One region of the Pseudomonas sp. Z4-20 genome, then DNA from elsewhere that is predicted to be linked to it. Evidence: predicted binding sites of a transcription regulator. Region 1 holds the regulator's gene; each other region holds the start of a gene.

Region 1 (4,451 bases):
GTAGCCGCCGGCGCAGCAGAGGCCGTACCGACTTCGCTGAACTTGCCCTTGCCGTGCAACTCGTCGAGCAGTGATTCAAATTCGTGATCGCTGATCAGGTCGCTGCCAGCTGCCGCGGCGGCTGGCTTGGCCGGGGTCGGCGCGGAAGCGATGGCCGAATCCAGCGCATCGACGGCAAAGGTTCCCTTGCCATGCAGTTGATCGAGCAACGCCTCGAATTCATCATCGGTAATGTCGGAATTATCGCCAGCCGCCTTTGGCGCGGCCGGGGCCGGGGTCGCCGGGGCTGCGACGGCATCGGCAGCAAACTGACCCTTGCCGTGAAGCTGGTCGAGCAGCGACTCGAACTCGTCGTCGGTAATTTCATCGCTGGCAGCTGCGCCGGTGGCTTGCGCAGCAGGCGCGGCCGGAGCCTCAGCCTGGGCCTTGACGGCGCTCAGCGAGTCCAGCAGCGATTCGAATTCATGATCGGTGATGTCACCCGATGCCTCGGCAACCGGCTCTTGAGCCACAGGTTCGGCAGGCGCGGCTTCGTCAGCCGATTGCGGCTCGGCCAGGCGTGCCAGCGCGGCGAGCAACTCAGGGGTGGCAGCGGTGACCGGCGAGCGCTCACGCACTTCGCTGAACATGCTATTGACCGCATCCAGCGCTTCGAGCACCACGTCCATCAGTTCCGAATCAACGCGACGCTCACCCTTGCGCAGGATGTCGAACACGTTCTCGGCAATGTGGCAGCACTCCACCAGCTCGTTGAGCTGGAGGAAGCCGGCGCCTCCTTTTACAGTGTGGAAACCGCGAAAAATTGCATTGAGCAGGTCCGCATCATCAGGTCGGCTTTCCAGCTCGACCAGTTGTTCGGAAAGTTGCTCTAGAATCTCGCCGGCCTCAACCAGGAAATCCTGAAGGATCTCTTCATCGGCGCCGAAGCTCATTAATGGCTGCTCCTAAAATAGGGCTAAAACTCAAAATCCAAGGCTGGACAGCAAATCGTCCACATCGTCCTGACCGGACACAACGTCTTCTCTTTTATCGGCATGAATCTGCGGACCTTCACCCTGAGAGAGATGTTTTTGTGGATCTTTTTCAGCAAGCATCGCTTCACGGTCGTGTTCGATGCCCGCAAAGCGGTCGACTTGGCTGGCCATCAACACCAGCTTGAGCAAATTGCTTTCCACTTCGGTGACCAGTTGGGTCACGCGCTTGATTACCTGACCGGTCAGGTCCTGGTAATCCTGGGCCAACAGAATGTCGTTGAGGTTGCTCGCCACGGCACGGTTCTCGGTGCTGCTGCGCGTCAGGAAACCGTCGACCCGACGGGCCAGCTCGCGAAACTCTTCGGCGCCGACTTCGCGACGCATGAACCGACCCCAATCGGTGCTCAACGCCTGGGCTTCATCACTCAGGCCGTTGACCAGGGGGGTTGCGCTTTCCACCAGGTCCATGGTGCGGTTGGCCGCGGCCTCGGTCAGCTTGACCACATAACCCAGGCGCTCGGTGGCGTCGGTGATCTGCGAGACTTCCTCGGCCTGTGGCATGTTCGGGTCGATCTGGAAATTGACGATCGCACTGTGCAGTTCACGGGTGAGCTTGCCGACTTCCTGGTACAGACCTCGGTCACGGGTCTGGTTGAGCTCATGAATCATTTGAACCGCATCACCGAAGCGGCCCTTTTCAAGGCTGTCGACCAGTTCGCGGGCATGTTTTTTCAGGGTCGATTCGAAATCGCCCATTGAAGATTCGTTGTCCATAGCTCCCCCGTGGCGCCGTTAACCGATGCGTTCGAAGATTTTTTCGATCTTCTCTTTCAACGCCTGGGCCGTGAAGGGTTTGACCACATAGCCGTTTACACCGGCCTGGGCCGCTTCGATGATCTGCTCGCGCTTGGCTTCGGCAGTCACCATCAGCACCGGAAGGTGCTTGAGTTTTTCGTCGGCGCGCACGTGGCGCAGCAAGTCGATACCGGTCATGCCAGGCATGTTCCAGTCAGTCACCAGAAAGTCGATGCTCCCGCTGTTGAGGACGGGAATGGCAGTGATGCCATCGTCGGCCTCGACCGTGTTGGTGAACCCGAGGTCACGCAACAGGTTTTTTATGATCCGCCGCATCGTTGAGAAGTCATCAACGATGAGGATTTTCATGTTCTTGTCCAATTCGACCTCCAAGCAGTCTTAAACGCGCCCAGCACCTGGACGCGCCATTTCAATCAATTCCGGCATAACACTCGACAACGGTCTGGAGCACAACGGATGAGACTGGCCCGGCACACACATGCCGGGCCAGCCCCGCTCGCAGCGTCCCCACACTGCCCGTCAGCGCGCTCGCCACTCCCCCAAACGCCCCCGCAAGCGGGCCGCGCACTGGCTGTGTAACTGGCTGACCCGTGATTCGCTGACCCCCAGGACCTCACCGATTTCCTTGAGGTTCAGCTCTTCGTCGTAGTACAGCGCCAAGACCAGTCGCTCACGTTCCGGCAAATTGGCAATCGCTTCCGCCAGCGCGCTCTGGAAACGTTCATCTTCCAGGTCACGCGACGGCTCCATGTGAGCACTCGCGTTATCCTCATGCAGCCCTTCGTGTTCGCCGTCCTGCAACAGGTCGTCGAAACTGAACAAGCGACTGCCCAAGGTATCGTTCAAAATCCCGTAATAATCATCGAGACTCAACTGGAGTTCGGCCGCAACCTCGTGATCTTTAGCGTCACGTCCGGTTTTAGCTTCGATAGCGCGGATCGCGTCACTGACCATGCGGGTGTTGCGATGCACCGAACGGGGTGCCCAGTCGCCCTTGCGGACTTCATCGAGCATCGCTCCGCGAATACGGATACCGGCATACGTCTCGAAACTGGCGCCCTTGCTCGCGTCGTATTTATTCGACACTTCGAGCAAGCCGATCATGCCCGCCTGGATCAAGTCTTCGACCTGGACACTGGCCGGCAGGCGCGCCAGCAAGTGATAGGCGATACGCTTGACCAGGGGCGCGTAACGCTCGATCAATTCGTATTGGGCGTCCCGTGCCGATTTTTTGTAGAGATGGTTGTAACCGCTGGCTGTCATAACACGGGCCCTGCTGTTTGTTGCACGAGACGCTCGACGAAAAATTCCAGATGCCCGCGTGGGTTGGCCGGCAAGGGCCAGGTATCGACTTTCTGGGCGATTGCCTTGAACGCCAGCGCGCATTTGGAACGTGGAAAGGCTTCATAAACGGCACGTTGCTTCTGGACGGCCTTGCGTACGCTTTCGTCGTAAGGCACTGCGCCGACGTATTGTAGGGCGACGTCCAGGAAGCGATCCGTGACCTTTGTCAACTTGGCGAACAGGTTGCGTCCTTCCTGCGGGCTCTGGGCCATGTTGGCCAGGACGCGAAAGCGGTTCATGCCATAGTCGCGGTTAAGCAATTTGATCAGGGCGTAGGCATCGGTGATGGACGTCGGTTCGTCGCACACCACCAGCAGGACTTCCTGGGCGGCGCGCACGAAACTGACGACCGAGTCACCGATACCGGCGGCCGTGTCGATCACCAGCACATCGAGGTTGTCGCCGATGTCGCTGAAAGCCTGGATCAGGCCCGCGTGCTGCGCCGGTGTCAGGTGAACCATGCTCTGGGTGCCGGAGGCCGCCGGCACGATGCGAATCCCGCCCGGCCCCTGCAGGAGCACGTCGCGCAGTTCACAGCGACCTTCGATCACGTCCGCCAGCGTGCGCTTGGGTGTAAGCCCCAGCAACACGTCGACGTTCGCCAGGCCCAGGTCGGCGTCCAGCAGCATGACCCGTCGGCCAAGCTCTGCCAGAGCCAGGGACAAGTTCACTGACACGTTAGTCTTCCCGACGCCACCTTTGCCGCCGGTCACCGCGATCACCTGTACGGGATGCATGCTGCCCATGTTCGTTCTTTACCTTGTCTTACTTAGACGGAGGCCACATTACTGGCTGCGCGTTCACATATGGAACAATGCATGGCAGACCATCGATGTAGGTACAAAAAATATTCATGATTACCTCAGCCGACCTGCTTGGTCGGGCTGTGGTAGATATCAGCGAACATGTCAGCCATGGCTTCTTCGCTGGGTTCTTCCTGCATTTGCACACTCACGGCACGACTGACCAGTTGATGACGGCGCGGCAGATGCAAATCATCCGGGATCCGCGGCCCGTCGGTCAGGTAGGCCACCGGTAGTTCATGACCGATTGCCAGGCTCAACACCTCGCCCAGGCTTGCCGTTTCGTCCAGCTTAGTCAGGATGCAGCCGGCCAGCCCGCAGCGTTTGTAGCTGTGGTATGCGGCGGTTAGAACCTGTTTCTGGCTGGTGGTTGCCAACACGAGATAATTCTTTGACTTGATGCCACGCCCGGCCAGGCTTTCGAGCTGCATGCGCAGGGCCGGATCGCTGGCTTGCAGGCCGGCGGTGTCGATCAGTACGACGCGCTTGCGCATCAAAGGCTCCAGCGCCTGGG
Region 2 (4,451 bases), 2.1 Mb from region 1:
TGGAAGCGGGATTACGTAACGACAGCGAGAATCTGCTGGTGGCGCTGGTCCGGGGTCCGCAAGGTTTGCAACTGGACGAGCGACGTTTGTCTCCGGCTTATCTTCGGCCCTTTTCCGGGCATTACTTCCGCATCGATTTTGCCGACACGCATTGGCGCTCCCGCTCCCTATGGGACCAGGAGCTGCCGCGGCTCGATCATCCGGGGCTGCACAGCAATCTGCAGCTGGGGCCCGAGGGCCAGAAACTGCTGGTGCTGCGCACCGACTATCGGCGCCTGGGCCAGGCGATTTCCATCAGCGTGGCCCAGGACTACACGCCGGTCCGTGACAGCTTCCTGCGGATGCAGCAGATTGGCGTTGGCCTCGGCTTGGCGGGTTTGCTGCTGATCCTGTTGTTGCAGCGCTTCACCGTGCACCGCGCCCTGCGTCCTTTAGAGAAGGCCCGGGAACAGATTGCCCAATTGCAGCGCGGGCAGCGCTCGCAACTCGACGAACAAGTGCCCAGGGAACTGGAGCCGCTGGTGGCGCAGATCAACCATTTGCTGGCCCATACCGAGGACAGCCTCAAGCGTTCACGCAACGCCCTCGGTAACCTGGGCCATGCCTTGAAGACGCCGTTGGCGGTGCTGCAAAGCCTGGCGTCGAACGAGAAGCTCGATCCGTATCCCGAGTTGCGCAAGCTGCTGCTGGAACAACTTGAGCAGGTTCGCCAGCGCCTGAACCGCGAACTCAACCGCGCCCGGCTGTCCGGCGATGCCTTGCCCGGCGCGCACCTGGATTGCGACGCCGAACTGCCGGGGCTGCTGGCGACCCTGAACATGATCCATGGCGAGCATCTGCACCTGGCTTACATCGCACCGCCCGGCTTGCACCTGCCTTGGGATCGCGAAGACCTGCTGGAGTTGTTGGGCAATCTGCTGGACAACGCCTGCAAATGGGCCGACGCCGAAGTGCGCCTGAGCGTGATCGAAACGGCCGAGGGCTTTAGCCTGCTGGTGGAAGACGACGGTCCCGGTATCCCCGAGGATCGCCGCGACCAGGTCTTCAGCCGCGGCACGCGCCTGGATGAGCAGACCGACGGCCATGGCCTGGGACTGGGCATCGTGCGCGACATCGTTGATACCTGGGGCGGCACGCTGGCGTTGGGCGACAGCGAGTGGGGCGGGTTGAAGGTCGTGATCCAACTGCCTCGGCGTTGATCCGGGTGCAGGGCGCCTTTGTGTGAACAAGCAAGCCCGCACACGGGACATCTGGAATGAATGCAAAACCCGCCGCATGACCCTTGCAGCTTGCCGCCGCTTGCTGCAAAGTCGCGACCTTTTTGTCCGGTGGCTTTCCATCGCTGTGCTCTGAGGTAACGATGATAAATGCAGTAATTGCCGCGGTTGGCGTCATGCTGGTGCTCAGCCTGTCCCGCGTGCATGTGGTGATCGCGCTGATCGTGGGCGCACTGGTGGGCGGCTTGATGGGCGGCCTGGGCATCGAGGCGACACTCAAGGCGTTCAATGCCGGCCTTGGCGGCGGCGCGACGGTGGCGTTGTCCTACGCCTTGCTCGGCGCTTTCGCGGTGGCAATCGCCAAGTCAGGCATGGCCCATGCCCTGGCCGACAAAGCCCTGGCTATGGTCGATCGTCAGGACGCCGCGGGCGGTTCGGGCGTCAAGTGGGTATTGATTGGCCTGCTGGGCACCGTTGCGGTCGCTTCCCAGAACATCCTGCCGATCCACATCGCCTTCATTCCGCTGCTGGTGCCGCCACTGCTTTATGTGCTGACCAAGCTGCAACTGGATCGTCGATTGATGGCCTGCGTCATGACCTTCGGCCTGATCACGCCCTACATGTTCCTGCCGGTGGGCTTCGGCAACATCTTCCTCAACGAAATCCTCTTGGCCAATATCGCCCGCAGCGGTGTGGACGTCAGTGGCATCAACGTCACCCACGCCATGGGCATCCCGGCGCTGGGCATGGTGTTTGGCCTGGTGCTGTCGTTTATCACGTATCGGAAGAAACGCGTCTACGACCTGAAGAAAATTGCCAAGGCCGAGCAAGTGGCCGTGCGCTACAACCCGCTGAGCCTGATGGTGGCGGGTCTGGCAATTGCGGCGGCGTTCGCCATTCAATTGTTGTTGGACTCGATGATCATCGGCGCCTTGGCTGGCTTCCTGATTTTCTCGGTATCGGGCGTGGTGCGCTGGCGCGAGACGGACGACCTGTTTACCGAAGGCATGAAAATGATGGCGATGATCGGCTTCATCATGATCGCCGCCTCGGGGTTCGCCGAAGTGATGAAGGCCACCGGCGAAGTGCAGAGCCTGGTGGAAACCTCCGCGGCCTGGATCGGCCACAACAAGGGCGTCGGGGCATTGCTGATGCTGTTGGTGGGCTTGCTGGTGACCATGGGCATCGGCTCATCGTTCTCCACCGTGCCGATCCTGGCGACGATTTTCGTGCCGTTGTGCCTGCAGCTGGGCTTCAGCCCATTGGCGATCGTCTGCATCGTCGGCACCGCCGGTGCCTTGGGCGATGCCGGCTCGCCTGCGTCGGACTCGACCCTCGGCCCGACCTCCGGCCTGAACATCGACGGCCAGCATCACCACATCTGGGACACCGTGGTCCCGACTTTCATCCACTACAACCTGCCGCTGCTGGCGTTCGGTTGGGTGGCGGCGATGGTGTTGTAACTCACGTCGCAGTCCGCTCCTTCGCCAGCAGGCTCGCGAAGGAGCCTCCAAACCCAGCGTCCCGGTTTCTCGCCCGCTCGGCGTACCGTCTCACCTTGTCCTACAGTTTTCCCGCGTAGTGCCGTTAACAGGTCTAACCACGCCATAAAACTTACAAGAGTGAACAGCATGCGCCTGAGCTTGAAGGCTAAAGTCCTGTCCCTGGCAATACTGCCGGTATTGCTGTCCGCGGTGATCATCAGTCTAACCACTGCGTTCATCTTGAAGGAACAGGCCAGCAAAGAAGTCCAGCAGACCCGCGAACGCCTCCTCAGCGAGGCCAAGGCTACGCTGCAGAATTATGTCGCGGTCGGCCTTACCGCCATCAAGCCGCTCTACGACGCCGCCGCACCCGGTGATAACGAAGCGCGCGCCCAGGCAATCAAGCTGCTGTCGAATATCAGCTATGGCAAGGACGGCTACTTCTTCGGCTACGACTCCGAGACCATTCGCCTGTTCAAGGCCAACAGCCCCGATGGCGTGGGCAAGAGTTTCAAGGACAACCGCGACCCGAACGGTGTCTATGTCAACCGTGACCTGGTGAAGGTCGCCAAGGACGGGACGCATTACCTGGAATACAGCTCGCCGCTGCCCGGCAGCAAGGACCTGGTGCCCAAGCTCGGCTACACCGACTACCTGTCCAAATGGGACATGGCGGTCGGCAGTTCGGTCAACCTGGACGGCATCGAAGCCCAGGTGGCGCTGGTGGAAGCCAAGGTCCACGATCGCCTGCAAGGCGTGATCCTGAGTATCGTCGGGATCGCCGCCGTGGTGTTGCTGGTGATCGCGGTGGTGGGCCTGGTGCTCGCCAATACGATCCTGCGTCCTCTGCACTTGATGAAAGCCAACCTCGATGACATCGCAGCGGGCGAGGGCGACCTGACCCGGAGGTTGACCATCACCAGCCAGGACGAACTGGGCCAACTGGCCGGCTCGTTCAACCGCTTCGTCGACAAGATCCACGGCCTGGTAAGGCAGATTACCGACATGACCTCGCAACTGACCGGGCTGGTGACGCAAGTGTCCGAGCAGGCCCAGCGTTCCGAGCAGGCCATGGAGCGCCAGCGCCACGAAACCGACCAGGTCGCCACGGCGATCAACGAGATGTCGTCCGCTGCCCAGGAAGTCGCCCGCAGTGCCCAGGGCGCCGCCGTCGCGGCCCAGCAGACCGACGAAGAAGGCCAGTCTGCCAAACGCGTGGTCGCCGGCAGCATCCAGCAAATTCATGCGCTGGTGAACGATATCCGCAGCAGCGGCGTGTCTTTGGACAGCCTGCAGCAGGACGTGGCGTCGATCGTCAGTGTGCTTGGCGTGATTCGTTCGATCGCCGAGCAGACCAACCTGCTGGCGCTCAACGCTGCTATCGAGGCCGCGCGTGCCGGCGAGGCGGGCCGGGGTTTTGCGGTGGTCGCCGACGAAGTCCGCGCCCTGGCCAGCCGAACCCAGCAAAGCACCCAGGAAATCCAGGGCATGATTGACCGCCTGCAATCGGGTACGCATGCGGCGGTGGAAGCGATGCGTCGTTCCAGTGAGGCCGGCGATGGCACCTCGGAGCGGGCCAACGAGGCGGGCGCCTCCCTCGACACCATGGCGCAGCTGATCGGCACCATCAACTCGATGAACGCCCAGATCGCCAGCGCCGCCGAAGAACAGACCGCGGTGGCCGAGGAAATCAACCGCAGCGTGCATCAGATCGCCGTGGCCGTGGACAGCGTCGCCGACGAAACCCAAC
Region 3 (3,595 bases), 1.3 Mb from region 1:
CTCGGCCCGCCAGAAGCAGAACGCGTAGGGTTCAATTACGCCGCCAATGTCCCGACTGTGCTTGACCGGACCGATGCTTTGGCGCAGGCGTAAAAAACCACTCATTCACGCAAACGGCGAGGAACATGACGCACGCGACCAGAGCGCGCACGTCGCCTGCTGCATATCCAGGAGGAGTTACTGAGAGTTCTGCGCAATGTATCGACAGAGTTGAGCAGATCTTGACCCGATGCGGGTTTGAGGAGAGTTGCAGCACGCACTCAGTCGATGACCAGACTGAACGGCACCGCCAGCGGTACGATGTCCAAGGCGACGCCGATCAATGCCGACACGCTCACGAAAAGCGGAGTGTTGACGCCAGTGCCCAGCGTACCGTCATGGCGAAATTCAGAATCCGGGCGCAGCAGAGCGCCCTATTGAGAAGTGCGAATCATCAGGCCAGTTCAAGACCGCTCACGCACGTTGATTCAGGACAGTAGTCAATCCGAAGTCTTGGCCATCTGCCGATCCGACGCACGCCAGATCAACCGTGTCGTGTCATAGCCCTGCTGGCGCGCCTTGCTCAGCAATTCTTCCCGCACGTCCACATTGACTGTTGGCGAGCGGGACAGCAGCCACATGTAGCGACGGCTCGGATCGCCGACAATTGCCGTCTTGTAATCGTCGCTGACGTACAACACCCAATATTCACCCTTCGCCACACCCGGTACGATCCGCGAGAACCAGTTGTCGAATTCGACCCACAGCTTGTCAGTCTTGCCTGGCACTTGCGGGGAGGCCGTACCCCTGGCTTCCTCCCACTGCCAGTCCGACGTCAGGCAGCGGTTGAATACATCCACATTGCCGTCAGGCTTGAGGGTGTAGTGGGCTTCGGATTGTGCGCAGTTGCGCTGGAAATACATCGGCAGCCGGGCCAACTCGTACCAGGTCCCTTGGTAACGCTTGAGATTGACACTGTTGACAGTCTTGGGCGCCAACGGGTCTTCGCCAGAAGTGGCACAGCCAGCCAATACCAGGCCAGCCAGAAGCACAAAAACTAACCGCATCATTATTTTTTTCTCCCGCGGGCGCTTGGCCCCGGTTTACTTCAGATCACTTCAGGCCTTGGCCGGAAAACATCAACACTTTGTCACCCGCGTACTGCACGCTGATAAAGCTTTTCTGGTCGCCCCAAGTGCAGCTGGACATGCCGAGCGCGCCCGAGCAATCAGTCGGTTGCCCCAGTAACGTTTCGACCTCGGCCTTGGGCATGCCGGCCGACAACTTCGAATAGTTTTCCTGGTTGACCTTGCTGCATGCGGTCAACACGACGCACATAAACAGCAGGGCGATAGATCGCAGCGACATGGTGTAACTCCTGGAACGGAAGGGAGGTGGCAGGGTGCCAACCTGAACCTTAGAAGAGAAAACCCCTATCTGGTTCCCCGACGGACCCAGTATTTATTGGCCGCACAGTGGTGTTTCATCGGCCTGGTCGTCCAGTTTGTGACGCCGTCGTGCCTTTCGTCGGGAATGGGCCGCTGAAGCCTGATGGGCCTGACCTTTGCGCCGATAAAAAGTAACAGCGCAAAGTCCAGTGTTATGGCAAATTGGCGCCCCTTTCTGACCCGTCCCTCCGCGGTAGCGCTCTTAATGACCAGAAATATGAAATTCAGCCATAAAATCCTGCTGGCGGCCGCCCTCGTGGTGGCCGTCGCATTCGCCTGTTTCATCCTGTTCAACGATTACCGCCAACGACAAAGCCTCAACGCCAGCACCGAGACGTCCATGCAGGAACTCGGCAACCTGACCAGTCGTAATATCCAGACGTGGGTCGAGGGCCGTATTCAACTGTTGCAATCGCTGGCCCAGCAAATCGCCATTGATGGAAACAGCGCCGAGAGCTTGAAACGCGCCGTGGGCCTGCCGGCTTATACCGGCAACTTCCAGCTCAGCTATTTCGGCGGTACCGACGGCGTCATGTTCTCGATACCCGCCGGCAATCGTGCCGCCGATTACGACCCTCGCGCTCGCGGCTGGTACAAGGCCGCCAACAGCGCCCAGCAAACCATCGTCACCGAACCCTACATCGCGGCTTCGTCGGGCAAGCTGGTGATCACTGTTGCCACGCCGGTACAACGCCAAAACCAGATGATCGGCGTGGCGGGGGCGGACATCGACCTGTCGAGCGTCAGCGCCATCATCAACTCGCTGAATTTCGGCGGCCACGGCCATGCGTTCATCGTCAGCGCCGAGGGCAAGATCCTGGTCCATCCCGACAGCAAGCGCGTGCTCAAGACGCTCGCCGAGGCCTACCCCAACGGCGCGCCGCACGTCAGCCCGGGCATGAAGGAAGTCGAGTTCGACGGCAAGACCCAATTCATCTCCTTCACCCGCGTGAATGGCGTACCCGGGGCGGATTGGTACGTGGCGCTGGTGCTCGACAAGAGCACGGCGCTGGCGATGCTCAGCGAGTTCCGCACCTCGGCGTTGATTGCCATGGCCATCGCCGTGGTGTTCATCATCGCCCTGCTGGGCATGCTGATCCGCGTACTGATGCAACCGCTGCTGACCATGGGCCGCGCCATGCATGACATCGCCGAGGGCGAAGGTGACCTGACCCGGCGCCTGGTCATTCATGGCCAGGACGAATTTGGCGCCCTGGGCACCTCGTTCAACCGATTTGTAGAGCGTATCCACACATCGATCCGCGAAGTGGCTTCGGCGACCGGTCAGGTCAACGAAGTGGCGCTGCGCGTAGTCAGCGCGTCCAACTCGTCGATGTACAACTCCGACCAGCAGGCGTCGCGCACCAGCAGCGTGGCCGCGGCGATCAACGAGCTCGGCGCCGCCGCCCAGGAAATCGCCCAGAACGCCGCCCTCGCCTCGCAGCATTCCAGCGAAGCCCGCAACCTGGCTGAAGATGGCCAGCAGGTGGTGGATAAAACCATCACGGCGATGCAGCAGCTGTCGGCCAAGATCAGCGACTCGTGCGGCAACATCGAAACCCTGAACAGCAACACGGTGAACATCGGCCAGATCCTTGAGGTGATCACCAGCATCTCCCAACAGACCAACCTGCTCGCACTGAACGCCGCCATCGAAGCCGCCCGGGCCGGTGAAGCCGGACGTGGCTTCGCGGTGGTCGCCGATGAAGTCCGCAACCTGGCCCACCGCACCCAGGATTCGGCGCAACAAGTGAAGAAGATGATCGAAGAGCTTCAAGTCGGCGCGCGGGAAGCGGTGCTGACCATGACCGACAGCCAGCGGCAGAGCGAGAGCAGCGTCGGCATCGCCAACCAGGCCGGCGAACGCCTGGGCAGCGTGACCCAGCGCATCGGAGAAATCGACGGCATGAACCAGTCCGTGGCCACCGCCACCGAAGAACAGACCGCCGTGGTGGAATCGATCAACGTCGACATCACCGAAATCAACACCCTGAACCAGGAAGGCGTGGAGAACCTGCAAGCAACGTTGCGGGCCTGTGCCGACCTTGAGCAGCAGGCGGCGCGGTTGAAGCAGTTGGTGGGTAGTTTCAGGATCTAGCGCCTACATCCCGAGCAAGCTTCACAGAGACTGTGCGGGCTTGCTCGCGATAGCGGCATTAGCGCATGCG
Region 4 (4,451 bases), 2.5 Mb from region 1:
GTCGCGACGTTGGTGATCAACTGGGCGATGATCAGCTACTCGCACTTCAAGTTCCGCCAGCACATGAACCAGACTCGCCAGACGCCGCTGTTCAAGGCGTTGTGGTATCCGTACGGCAACTACGTCTGCCTGGCGTTCGTGGTGTTCATCCTGGGCGTGATGCTGTTGATCCCGGGCATTCAGATCTCGGTCTATGCGATTCCGGTGTGGGTGGTGTTCATGTGGGGGTGCTACGTGATCAAGAACAAGCGCAGTGCCCGGCATGAACTGACGATGGCGGCTACTGCCAAGTAAGCAATCTTGAAATACGACAAACCCGGCCAAGTGCCGGGTTTGTTGCATTAAGGCAAGACACCTGAAGATTCGGGGTATCCTGTGGAGCCTGATACCGGACACTTTCCATGCTGGTGATTTCCAACAACGTGCACCTCCCCGACGCGGAGATCGAGCTGACGGCTATCCGCGCCCAAGGCGCTGGCGGGCAGAACGTCAACAAGGTTTCGAGCGCCGTGCACCTGCGCTTCGACATTCCGGCCTCGTCCTTGCCCGAGTTCTACAAGGAGCGGCTGCTGGCGCTGCGTGACAGTCGGATTACCAGCGAAGGCGTGTTGATCATCAAGGCCCAGCAATACCGCACGCAGGAACAGAACCGCGCCGATGCCCTGGAGCGTCTGGTCGAGTTGATCCTCAGCGCCACCAAAGTCGAAAAGAAGCGCCGCCCGACCAAGCCGACCTTGGGCTCAAAAAAGCGCCGCCTGGAATCCAAGACCAAGCGCGGTTCGATCAAGGCCGGTCGCGGCAAGGTGGATTTCTAGTTCTTTTCCCGTTCTTGACGGTAGCGAGGTGCCTGGCGATACAGGTAGACGCTCAACGCCAGCCCGCCCAACGCCGCCAGCGCGGCGAACAGGAAGATCGAGGCAAAGCCGAACCCTGCGGCAATCGCACCGGCCAGCGGACCGGTGATGCCCAGCGACAAGTCGATGAACAGCGAATAAGCACCCACCGCCGCCCCACGACTGGAGGCCGGCACCAGGTTGACCGCTTCCACGCCCAGCGCCGGGAATACCAGCGAGAAACCAAAACCACTCAACGCCGCACCCGCCAGGGCCCACTGCGCATCCGGCGCCAACCACAACAGCAACAGACCGAGGGTTTCCACCGACAGGCAGGCGATCGCCACCCGGAACCCACCGAGACGGTTGATCAGGTTGCCGAACAGCAAGCGTGCGCCGATGAAGCTGGCGCCGAACAGGCTCAGGCACAGCACGGCGTTATCCCAGTGCTGTGTCGCGTAGTACAGGGTGATGAAAGTCGCGATGGTGCCGAACCCGATGGACCCCAGGGCCAGCCCGCAGCCGTGGGGAAGCACTCGTCCTAACACGTGCATGAAGGGCAGGCGTTCGCCAGAGACGATGGGCGCCGCGGTCTTGCGCCAAGCCAATGCCAGCCCCAGCAGGCCGAGCGCAATGATGCTGACGCCCATGCTCCAAAGTCCCAACGCATTGACTAGCCAAACCCCCAGCGGGGCACCGATCGCCAGCGCGCCGTAACTGGCAATTCCGTTCCAGGAAATCACTTTGGCGGTGTTCGCCGCCCCGACTCGACCGATGCCCCAGCCAATCGAACCCGAGCCCACCAGGCTTTCCGCACTGCCCAACACCAGGCGACCGATCAGCAGGCTGATCAGGCTGAATGTCGGCAGGTGTGGCGTCCAGGCAGACACCAGCATGAACACACCGCTCAGTCCGCAGCCGGCGAGGCCGAACATCACTGCGCGCTTGCTGCCCAGGTTGTCGATGATGCGGCCCGCATAAGGACGGCTGAGCAAGGTGGCCAAGTACTGGACGCTGATTACCAGCCCGGCGATCACCGCGCCGAAACCCAGTTCGCCATGGACGAAGCCGGGCAGCACGGCCAGGGGAATGCCGATATTCAGGTAGCCGATGAAAGTGAACAGGACGATGGAGACGACTTGCAGCGTGACCGCCAAGGGGCGCTGGGGATCTGGCATGGGTAAAAGGTCCACGGGGCAGCTGGATAGATAGGCTGCTTATGATAGCGGCGACCGTGGGGGTGGCGCCTGGAAAAGTAAAACTATTTGCCGGACGGCGGTTCGGTAGTGGGTTTGCCAGCGACCAGATGTGTGGTCACCAACGCAGCAAGGGCATTTTCCTCCGTGCCGAACCGAGCCAGCAGGGTGGCTTGTTTCTCGGGAGAAAGGCGGGTCCAGATATCGACCATTTTTTCCGCTGTGCCGATCAGCATGCTGGCCTGGGCTTCGCTGAAGGTAGGGGTGTCATCGGTCATGGTACGGGGCTCGGAATTCAGGCGGTGTGGAAAGCGCATCTTAGCGCTTTCCACACAGTCTGTTGGTGCGGGTGTATCAGTCGTCGCTGTCGGCCTGGCGGCGTTCAGTGGCTTGCGGCGGCTCGGGTTGCTGGGCGTCGGGTTGCCCCCCGGCTTGTAGCGTGGTCGTCTGCTCAGGTTCGTGCAGGCTTGGGAAGGGGAGATTAGGAATCTCGTGCATATCGCGCTCCTCGCAAAGTCTGTTGATCGATCGGGTAGATCCGCGCTTGTACAAAGCGCGGGCAGGATACCCCAGGAGAAATGACAAAAAGACTTTTAAATCCCGATGCGCGACAAAAGGGATTGTCTGGACAAGTCATGACCACCGGGGAAAAACGACGCCGCTACCGATGGTCGCCAAGGCTCAAGAACACTGGATGCGGGCCGATCCCATGTTCATATCTTCCACGCTCAGTTGCGACAGTGGACCCTGGACATGGAGGTCCTTTATTTGAAGAGATCGATTGCATGTTCCTACAAAAATCCCTGAGAGCCCAGATCCTTGCCTTGCTGACGGGTAGCCTGCTGGCGATGCTGTTGATCGCCCTGGCGTCCTTTCATTTCCTTTCCGATGGCATTCACAATTATCGCAACCTGATTGATGGCCCGTTGCGTGCGTCGCAATTGATCGACGAGGCGAACCTGCAATTCAAGGTCCAGGTCCAGGAATGGAAAAATGTGCTGCTGCGTGGCAAGCAGCCGGCGGACCTGGATAAATACTGGAAGCAATTCGAAGACCGTCAGCGCGATGTCCAGGGCATCCTTGGCGACTTGATCAAACACGACGGTGTTGCGGCGCAGATCAAGACGCGCATCGAACGCCTGCGGGGCGAACATGCGCAGCTGGGCGCGGCCTATCAGAAGGGCCGTGATGCGTTCGTTGCGGCAGGCGGCGACGCAGCAGCGGGTGACGCGGCGGTCAAGGGTGTCGACCGTGCGACCAGTGAGCAGATGAGCGAGCTGGTGGTCGAGCTGCATAAACTGGGTGATGAACAATCGGCGCTGATCAATGCCGGTGCCGATCGCACGATCATGCTGGGCACTGTGATCATGCTTGTCTCGGGGCTGCTGGTCTGGCTGCTGAGCCTGTGGCTGATCAACCGCAACCTGGTGCAGCCCATCCGTAACCTGATCGAATACGTGACTCAACTGAGCCGCGGGCGTTTTGGCGAACGCGTCACCAGCACCCGCCAGGATGAGTTGGGCGACCTGGCCCTGGCGGCGAATACGCTGCGCGATTTCCTCGCCGAAACCTTCACGCGCCTGCAACGCAGTGCGACGGAGCTGGACAGCGCCAGCGGTGAGCTCAATGCCATCGCCAGCCTGATGAGCCAGGGGACGAGCGAACAATTCGAACGCACCGATCAGGTGGCGACGGCGATGAACGAAATGTCCGCCACCGCCCAGGAAGTCGCCCGCCATGCCGCCGACGCCGCTCGGGCCGCCGATGAGGCCGATCACTCGGCGCAACAGGGCGAGAAGGTGATGCAAGGCACCATCCACACCATCACCCAGATGCGCGGCGAAATCGCCAACACCGCCACGGTCATTCGTCGCCTGGAAACCGACAGCGGTCGCATCGGCAAGGTGCTGGAAGTCATTCGCGGAATTGCCGAACAGACCAACCTGCTGGCCCTCAATGCCGCCATCGAAGCCGCTCGAGCCGGTGAGGCAGGGCGTGGTTTTGCGGTGGTCGCCGATGAAGTACGCAGCCTCGCCCAGCGCACGGCGTCGTCGATCATCGAGATCAACCAGATCATCCAGACGGTGCAAACCGGTGCGGTGGACGCGGCCCAAGCCATCGAAAGCGGGCAGTCGCGCAGCGAAGAAAGTGTCGAGCAAGTGACCCAGGCCGGCGAGATGCTCGAACGCATCACTCATGCGGTCGAAGCGATTCGCGACATGAACCGCCAGATCGCTACGGCTGCGGAAGAGCAGACCTCGGTGGCCGAGGACATCTCGCGCAACCTGACAGAAATCACCTGCATTGCCAGCACCAACCTGGACAACGTGCAGCGCACCGAAGCGGCGAGCCGGGATCTGCACGGGTTGTCCGGGCAGTTGAATGAAGTGACGGCGCGGTTGAGTGCCTGAGAGCGTTGACC

Evidence for each region. The regulator FliA, encoded in region 1, starts transcription of late flagellar genes. The targets are predictions, from matches to a motif close to CTAAAGTTTNNNNNNNNNNNGCCGNTAA.
Region 2: J3P82_RS08905 (methyl-accepting chemotaxis protein) is a predicted target of FliA. The motif match lies at 2,781-2,808, and genes of this name have one in related genera.
Region 3: J3P82_RS24130 (methyl-accepting chemotaxis protein) is a predicted target of FliA. The motif match lies at 1,528-1,555, and genes of this name have one in related genera.
Region 4: J3P82_RS06885 (methyl-accepting chemotaxis protein) is a predicted target of FliA. The motif match lies at 2,710-2,737, and genes of this name have one in related genera.

Annotation. Positions count from the first base shown of each region.
Region 1 covers NZ_CP071641.1:4,021,423-4,025,873, forward strand. The annotation lists gene J3P82_RS18305 (chemotaxis protein CheA) at 1-932, opposite strand, end outside; gene J3P82_RS18310 (protein phosphatase CheZ) at 963-1,748, opposite strand; gene J3P82_RS18315 (chemotaxis response regulator CheY) at 1,767-2,138, opposite strand; gene fliA (RNA polymerase sigma factor FliA) at 2,310-3,053, opposite strand; gene fleN (flagellar synthesis regulator FleN) at 3,050-3,880, opposite strand; gene flhF (flagellar biosynthesis protein FlhF) at 3,997-4,451, opposite strand, start outside.
Region 2 covers NZ_CP071641.1:1,924,345-1,928,795, forward strand. The annotation lists gene J3P82_RS08895 (ATP-binding protein) at 1-1,199, shown strand, start outside; gene J3P82_RS08900 (Na+/H+ antiporter family protein) at 1,364-2,680, shown strand; gene J3P82_RS08905 (methyl-accepting chemotaxis protein) at 2,849-4,451, shown strand, end outside.
Region 3 covers NZ_CP071641.1:5,299,592-5,303,186, forward strand. The annotation lists gene J3P82_RS24120 (lipocalin family protein) at 480-1,049, opposite strand; gene J3P82_RS24125 (hypothetical protein) at 1,093-1,347, opposite strand; gene J3P82_RS24130 (methyl-accepting chemotaxis protein) at 1,633-3,525, shown strand.
Region 4 covers NZ_CP071641.1:1,484,822-1,489,272, forward strand. The annotation lists gene J3P82_RS06860 (amino acid permease) at 1-294, shown strand, start outside; gene arfB (alternative ribosome rescue aminoacyl-tRNA hydrolase ArfB) at 402-815, shown strand; gene J3P82_RS06870 (MFS transporter) at 812-2,011, opposite strand; gene J3P82_RS06875 (hypothetical protein) at 2,095-2,346, opposite strand; gene J3P82_RS06880 (hypothetical protein) at 2,384-2,527, opposite strand; gene J3P82_RS06885 (methyl-accepting chemotaxis protein) at 2,815-4,440, shown strand.